2 linked regions of the Nocardioides panacis genome follow. Each later gene encodes a partner of the first gene's protein in a complex. Links are inferred from orthologs where the notes say so. Each region holds a gene or a part of one and is shown on either strand. Other genes may lie near its edges.

Region 1 (3,254 bases):
GATCCGCGAGGTGGCCGAGGAGACCGGCGTGCACGTCACCGACGTCGCCTACTTCGGCAACCAGCCGTGGCCGTTCCCGCAGAGCCTGATGGTCGGGTTCTTCGCCCGTGCGACCTCCACCGACATCCTGGTCGACGGCGAGGAGATCCAGGACGCCCGCTGGTTCACCCGTGCGGAGATGAAGGAGCAGGCCGAGGCCGGCACCCTGGTGCTGCCGGGCGGCATCTCGATCAGCCGGTCCCTCGTCGAGGCGTGGTACGGCGGTCCGCTGCCCGGCTCCTGGTGAGGCCGGGCCGGCTCACGCCAGGGCGGAGAGCTTCGCCTTGACCTGCGCGACGGACGGGTTCGTCTGGGCGGTGCCGTCGGAGTAGACCAGGGTCGGCACGGTCTGGTTGCCCCCGTTGGCCTGCTCCACGATGAACGCCGCGTCGGGCACCCGCTCGATGTCGACGACCTCGTAGGCGATGCCCTCGCGGTCGAGCTGGCTCCTGAGCCGGTGGCAGTACCCGCACCACTGGGTGGAGTACATCGTCACGGCGGGGCCGGTGGGGGACTGGTCCACAGGACCGGTTGCAGGGGCAGTCATGACTGTCCTTCCTCGCGTCTACGCTGATCTCGTCGAGCCGGTGCGACGGCACGTCCTCGTCGAACCCCAGCAGAACGCCCTATCCGAGGAGATTGTTCCCTGATGCACGCGGCCACGAGCGCCGACCAGCTCCTCGACGCGCTCGACCCCGAGCAACGGGCGGTCGCCTCGGCCCTGCGTGGCCCGGTCCGGGTGCTCGCCGGCGCCGGCACCGGCAAGACCCGGGCGATCACGCACCGGATCGCCTACGGCGTCGCCTCGGGGGTCTACAACCCGCACGAGGTGCTCGCGGTCACCTTCACCACCCGCGCGGCCGGCGAGATGCGCACCCGGCTGCGCGCCCTCGGTGCGGGCGGGGTGCAGGCCCGCACCTTCCACTCCGCCGCGCTGCGCCAGGCCCGGTTCTTCTGGCCCCGGGTGTACGGCGGCGACCTGCCCGCCCTCACGGAGTCCAAGCTCGGCCTGATTGGCAACGCCGCCCGCCGCAACCGGGTGCAGACCGACCAGTCCACGCTGCGCGACCTGGCCAGCGAGGTGGAGTGGGCCAAGGTCAGCAACGTCCGGCCCGACGACTACCCCCGGATCGCCGAGGCGCGCGGCCGGACGGTGAGCGGCCAGGACGCCGCCACGGTGGCCCGGGTGTTCGCGACCTACGAGGACGTCAAGCGCGAGCAGGGCCGGATGGACATGGAAGACGTCCTGCTGTGCGCCGCCGCCCTGCTCGCCGAGGACGAGCGGGTCGCCGCCCAGGTCCGTCAGCAGTACAAGTGGTTCGTGGTCGACGAGTTCCAGGACGTCAGCCCGATCCAGTCCGCGCTGCTCGACCTCTGGCTCGGCGGGCGCGACGACCTGTGCGTGGTGGGCGACCCGGCCCAGACGATCTACTCCTTCGCCGGCGCGAACTCCTCCTTCCTCCTGGACTTCCCGAAGAAGCACGCCCGCACCACGTCGGTGGAGCTGGTCCGCAACTACCGGTCCACGCCGCAGGTGGTCAACGCCGCCAACCGGCTGCTCGCGGGCACCTCGAGCGCCGGCGTGCAGCTGCGCTCGCAGCAGGAGAGCGGCCACGAGATCGTGTTCGCCGAGCACTCCGACGAGGTCGCCGAGGCCGAGCAGGTGGCCGCCGACATCCGGGCGATGATCGACGCCGGCACCCCGGCCCGCGAGATCGCGGTGCTGTTCCGGATCAACGCCCAGTCCGAGGCGTTCGAGGAGGCGTTCGTCGCGCGCTCGGTGCCCTACGTCCTGCGCGGCGCGGCCCGGTTCTTCGAGCGGGCCGAGGTCAAGCAGGCCGTCACGCTGCTGCGCGGCAACGCCCGCGGCGGCGAGGGGTCCGGGGGCGGGCTGGTCGAGGACGTCCGGGCCGTGCTGTCCGGGATGGGCTGGTCGGAGAAGCCGCCGACCGGGCGCGGCAACGCCCGCGACCGCTGGGAGTCCCTGCAGGCGATCGTCTCCCAGGGCGAGGAGCTGCTGGCCGGCCGGGCCGACGCCACGCTGGCCGACTTCGTCGCGGAGCTGGACCGCCGGGCCACCGAGCAGCACGCGCCGGTCGCCGAGGGCGTCACGCTGGCGACCCTGCACGCCGCCAAGGGCCTCGAGTGGGACGTGGTGTTCGTGGCCGGCATGCAGGAGGGCACGATGCCGATCATCTACGCCGAGGGCCCGGCCGCGGTGGAGGAGGAGCGCCGGCTGCTCTACGTCGGCATGACCCGCGCCCGGGCCCGGCTGACGGTCTCCTGGTCGCTGGCCCGCACCCCCGGCGGCCGGTCCTCCCGCAAGCCGTCGCGCTTCCTGGCCGGGTTGCGCCCCACGAGCGTCTCGGAGGCCGCCCCCGCACGCGGGCCCTCCAGCCGGATCCGCCGGACGGTCGCGCACTGCCGCGAGTGCGGCACGCCGCTCGGCACGACCGCGGAGCGCAAGAGGGGCCGCTGCGAGGGCTGCCCGGCGTCGTACGACGAGGAGCTGTTCGAGCGGCTGCGGGCCTGGCGGGCGTCCCGGGCGGCGCAGGAGCGGGTGCCGGCGTACGTCGTGTTCACCGACCTGACGCTGGAGGCGATCGCGGAGGTCCAGCCGGCGGATCCCCAGGCCCTGCTGCGGATCAACGGCATCGGCGCGTCCAAGCTCACGAAGTACGGCGACGAGGTGCTGGCCGTGGTCGCCGGCGACGAGGTCCTCCACGACGGCGCGCCACCGGTGCCGGACGAGGCGCCGGCGGCGGACTGAGGGCCACCGGGGGGCCACCGGGCGGCCACCGGGCGGCCACCGGGCAACACCGTCCGAGGGCGCTGTGATGGCCCGTCCGGGCCATCGGAAGATGCGCGCGAAGAAATTCGCGGAAATACCCAAAAAATCGATTGCCGCTTACAGGGCCGGACCGGTAAGTTCTCTCTCGTTCAGTCCGACCCCGCGCACACCGGCCCTGACAAGGCCCGCGCCCGTCACCCAGAGGAGGTGATCGCAGTGATCAACACCATTGTGAACTTCAGCCAGCACGTCGACCGTGGCCTGGCCGTTTCTCGCGTCCGCGTGGCATCCCTGCGCGCCTTCCCGATGACGACCGCGCCCATGTCCGTCGTGTCTGGCCAGGTGTGCGCCCTCATGGACCAGGCCCTGGTGATCGATGGCTACCGCCTCGTCGCCGGCGTCGCCGTCACCACGGGTGCGTTCC
Region 2 (3,229 bases), 1.2 Mb from region 1 along the record:
CGAAGACCCTCGGCCAGCTGCCGGGGCTGATCCTCGACCTCGTGCCGCTGACGGTGCGAGCGCCCGAGGAGGACCTGCAGGCACTCGCCGTGCAGCGGTGGCAGGCAGCCCGGCAGCACGCGCTGACCTGGCTGCTCGTGCCGTCGCTGGTCTCCTGGACGATCTGGCTGGCCAACGGCTGGAGCCGGGGCGCGGGCTTCGACCCGGGCTTCGCCTGGCCGGCGTTCCTCACGCTGTGGACCGGGCTGCGGCTGGTCCGGGTGCTGACGAACAAGCAGGAGATCGTGCTCGCGGAGCGCCGGCGGCTGGAGAGGCGCCGGCGCAAGGCGCTGGGCGGCTGACTCACGCCTCCTCCCACCCCGGCGGACGGTGCTTGCGGGCCAGCCGGGAGACCACCAGGGCGTAGGAGTCGTCGACCGCGGCGAGGATCTCGTCGTCCGGGATCGCGCCGCCCACGGTCAGGGTGTTCCACCCGGAGCGGCCGATGTAGGCCATCACCGCCGCGTCGTCGGGGTAGCGGGCCAGCCACTCGTCGGCCTGCTCGCGGTCCGTGCCGGCCTTCACCCCGACCGAGCCGTCGCCCAGGAACGCGAAGATCTTGCCGGCGGCCGGCGCCTTCCCGACCTTGATCACCGGGAACTCGTGGTCCCACGGGTTGTCCGGCCACGCACCGGGCTTCGCCAGGCAGTGCCGCTGCAGCTCCCCCCGGCGTCATCCCAGCCCCATCTCAGCGGGCTCCGGCCTCGACCATCTGACGGAGCTCCTTCTTCAGCTCCTGGATCTCGTCGCGCAGCCGGGCGGCCAGCTCGAACTGCAGCTCCGCGGCCGCGGTGTGCATCTGGTCGGTGAGGCCCTGCACCAGCGCCGCCAGGTCGGAGGACGGCATCCCCGCCAGCTCGGCGGCGTGCCGGCCGACGTCCTTGGAGGACAGGCCCGGGACCGGCGCCTTGCCGCGGGACTGCTGGCGGCCACCGCCCCCGAGCAGCTCGGCGGTGTCCTCGTCCTCGCGCTGCAGCATCTCGGTGATGTCCGCGATCTTCTTGCGCAGCGGCTGCGGGTCCACCCCGTGGAAGGTGTTGTAGGCGACCTGCTTCTCGCGGCGCCGGTTGGTCTCGTCGATCGCCCGCTCCATCGAGGGGGTGACCTTGTCGGCGTACATCACGACCTGGCCGGACACGTTGCGGGCCGCACGGCCGATCGTCTGGATCAGCGACTTGTCCGAGCGGAGGAAGCCCTCCTTGTCGGCGTCGAGGATCGCGACCAGCGAGACCTCCGGGAGGTCGAGCCCCTCGCGCAGCAGGTTGATGCCGACCAGGACGTCGTACTGGCCCAGGCGCAGCTCGCGGAGCAGCTCGATGCGCCGCAGCGTGTCCACCTCGCTGTGCAGGTAGCGGGTGCGGATGCCGGCCTCGAGGAGGTAGTCGGTGAGGTCCTCCGACATCTTCTTGGTCAGCGTGGTGACCAGCACGCGCTCGTTCTTCTCGGTGCGCTCGCGGATCTCGTGGATCAGGTCGTCGATCTGGCCCTTGGTCGGCTTGACGATGACCTCGGGGTCGATCAGGCCGGTCGGCCGGATGATCTGCTCGACCACGTCCCCCCCGACCTTGGAGAGCTCGTAGTCGCCCGGGGTCGCCGAGAGGTAGATGGTCTGCCCGATCCGCTCCAGGAACTCCTCCCAGCGCAGCGGCCGGTTGTCCATCGCGGACGGCAGCCGGAAGCCGTGGTCGACGAGGTTGCGCTTGCGGGACATGTCGCCCTCGTACATCCCGCCGATCTGCGGGATCGCGACGTGCGACTCGTCCACGACCAGCAGGAAGTCCTCGGGGAAGTAGTCGATCAGGCAGTTCGGGGCCGAGCCGCGCTGCCGGCCGTCGATGTGCATCGAGTAGTTCTCGATGCCGGCGCAGGAGCCGACCTGGCGCATCATCTCCACGTCGTAGGTGGTCCGCATCCGCAGCCGCTGCGCCTCGAGCAGCTTGCCCTGCTTCTCGAACGTCGCGAGCTGGTCCTCGAGCTCGAGCTCGATCCCGGTGATCGCGCGCTCCATCCGCTCCGGGCCGGCGACGTAGTGGGTGGCCGGGAAGACGTGCAGCTCGGTGTCCTCGGTGACCACCTCGCCGGTGAGCGGGTGCAGGGTCATCAGGCGCTCGATCTCGTCGCCGAAGAACTCGATGCGGATCGCGAGCTCCTCGTAGACCGGGAAGATCTCGAGGGTGTCCCCGCGGACCCGGAAGGTGCCGCGGGTGAACGCCATGTCGTTGCGGGTGTACTGGATCTCGACGAGCCGGCGCAGCATCGAGTCGCGGTCGTGCTCCTCGCCCACCTTGAGGCGGAGCATCCGGTCGACGTACTCCTGCGGGGTGCCCAGACCGTAGATGCAGGACACCGTGGACACCACGATGACGTCGCGGCGGGTCAGCAGCGAGTTGGTCGCCGAGTGCCGCAGCCGCTCCACCTCCTCGTTGATCGAGGAGTCCTTCTCGATGTAGGTGTCCGTCTGGGGGACGTAGGCCTCGGGCTGGTAGTAGTCGTAGTAGGAGACGAAGTACTCGACCGCGTTGTTCGGCAGCAGCTGGCGCAGCTCGTTGGCGAACTGGGCGGCCAGGGTCTTGTTGGGCTGCATCACCAGCGTCGGCCGCTGCAGCTTCTCGACGGCCCACGCGATGCTGGCGGTCTTGCCGGTGCCGGTGGCGCCGAGCAGCACGACGTCCTTCTCGCCACCACGGATGCGTCGCTCGATGTCCGCGATCGCGGTCGGCTGGTCGCCGGACGGGACGTAGTCGGACACCACCTCGAACGGGGCGACCCGGCGCTGCAGGTCGGTCACTGGCCTCATGACCAGCAGCCTACGACCCGGCACCGACAGGATAGATTCGTGGCGTGAGCACCCGACGCAGAACGCCCTGGTCGGGTGACGCACGTGCCCCCCTGGCCGCGATGGCCAAGCGCACGCTGCTGGGGCTCCTCGGCCTCCAGGTCGTGCTGGCGCTCGTCCTCACGCTGGTCGACTCCCGGCGCCGTCGCGGACGCAAGCCGAAGCCGTTCCCCACGACGCCGCCCGCCGAGGTGACGATCGGGGACGGCACCGTCACGACGTACACCTTCGGGCAGGACCTGTACGACGACATGCTGGCCGCCATCGACGGCGCCCGGCACCGCGTCCTGTTCGAGTCCTACATCTGGAAGGGCGACGCCACCGGCGAGCTGTTCAAGAAGGCGCTGAGCCGGG

What was found. The genes of interacting proteins can lie anywhere in the genome.
Region 2: the proteins of KRR39_RS01570 (region 1) and uvrB are in contact, whole or in part, in a crystal structure (PDB 7EGT), measured with the Thermus thermophilus proteins. The link is inferred for Nocardioides panacis from one-to-one orthologs. Residues at the interface, in WP_096412145.1 of Thermus thermophilus: His654, Arg656, Phe657, Gln666, Asp668, Glu669, Lys680, Arg681, Leu682, Ser683, Lys685, Tyr686, Ala687; in WP_096411307.1 of Thermus thermophilus: Glu23, Leu25, Arg26, Asp27, Gly28, Glu29, Arg30, Phe31, Arg55, Glu326, Asp327, Phe328, Glu379, Ser382, Gln383, His398, Gly400, Arg401.

What each region holds. Positions count from the first base shown.
Region 1 is NZ_CP077062.1:297,207-300,460, forward strand. The notes cover bases 281-3,248. They hold KRR39_RS01570 (ATP-dependent DNA helicase UvrD2), read left to right. Parts: upstream 281-688; coding sequence 689-2,809; downstream 2,810-3,248. Other genes in these bases: nudC (NAD(+) diphosphatase), read left to right, coding at 281-286; KRR39_RS01565 (mycoredoxin), read right to left, coding at 299-586; KRR39_RS01575 (hypothetical protein), read left to right, coding at 3,038-3,248. Outside these bases: more of nudC, read left to right, coding at 1-280; more of KRR39_RS01575, read left to right, coding at 3,249-3,254. UniProt on the Escherichia coli protein: A helicase with DNA-dependent ATPase activity. Unwinds DNA duplexes with 3'-5' polarity. Translocates on single-stranded DNA with 3'-5' polarity. Initiates unwinding more efficiently from a nicked substrate than double-stranded DNA.
Region 2 is NZ_CP077062.1:1,473,272-1,476,500, reverse strand. What follows is about bases 283-3,225. They hold uvrB (excinuclease ABC subunit UvrB), read right to left. Parts: upstream 2,837-3,225; coding sequence 728-2,836; downstream 283-727. Other genes in these bases: KRR39_RS07125 (phospholipase D-like domain-containing protein), read left to right, coding at 2,938-3,225; KRR39_RS07135 (MmcQ/YjbR family DNA-binding protein), read right to left, coding at 343-684; KRR39_RS07140 (DUF1707 SHOCT-like domain-containing protein), read left to right, coding at 283-341. Outside these bases: more of KRR39_RS07140, read left to right, coding at 1-282; more of KRR39_RS07125, read left to right, coding at 3,226-3,229. UniProt on the Escherichia coli protein: The UvrABC repair system catalyzes the recognition and processing of DNA lesions. A damage recognition complex composed of 2 UvrA and 2 UvrB subunits scans DNA for abnormalities.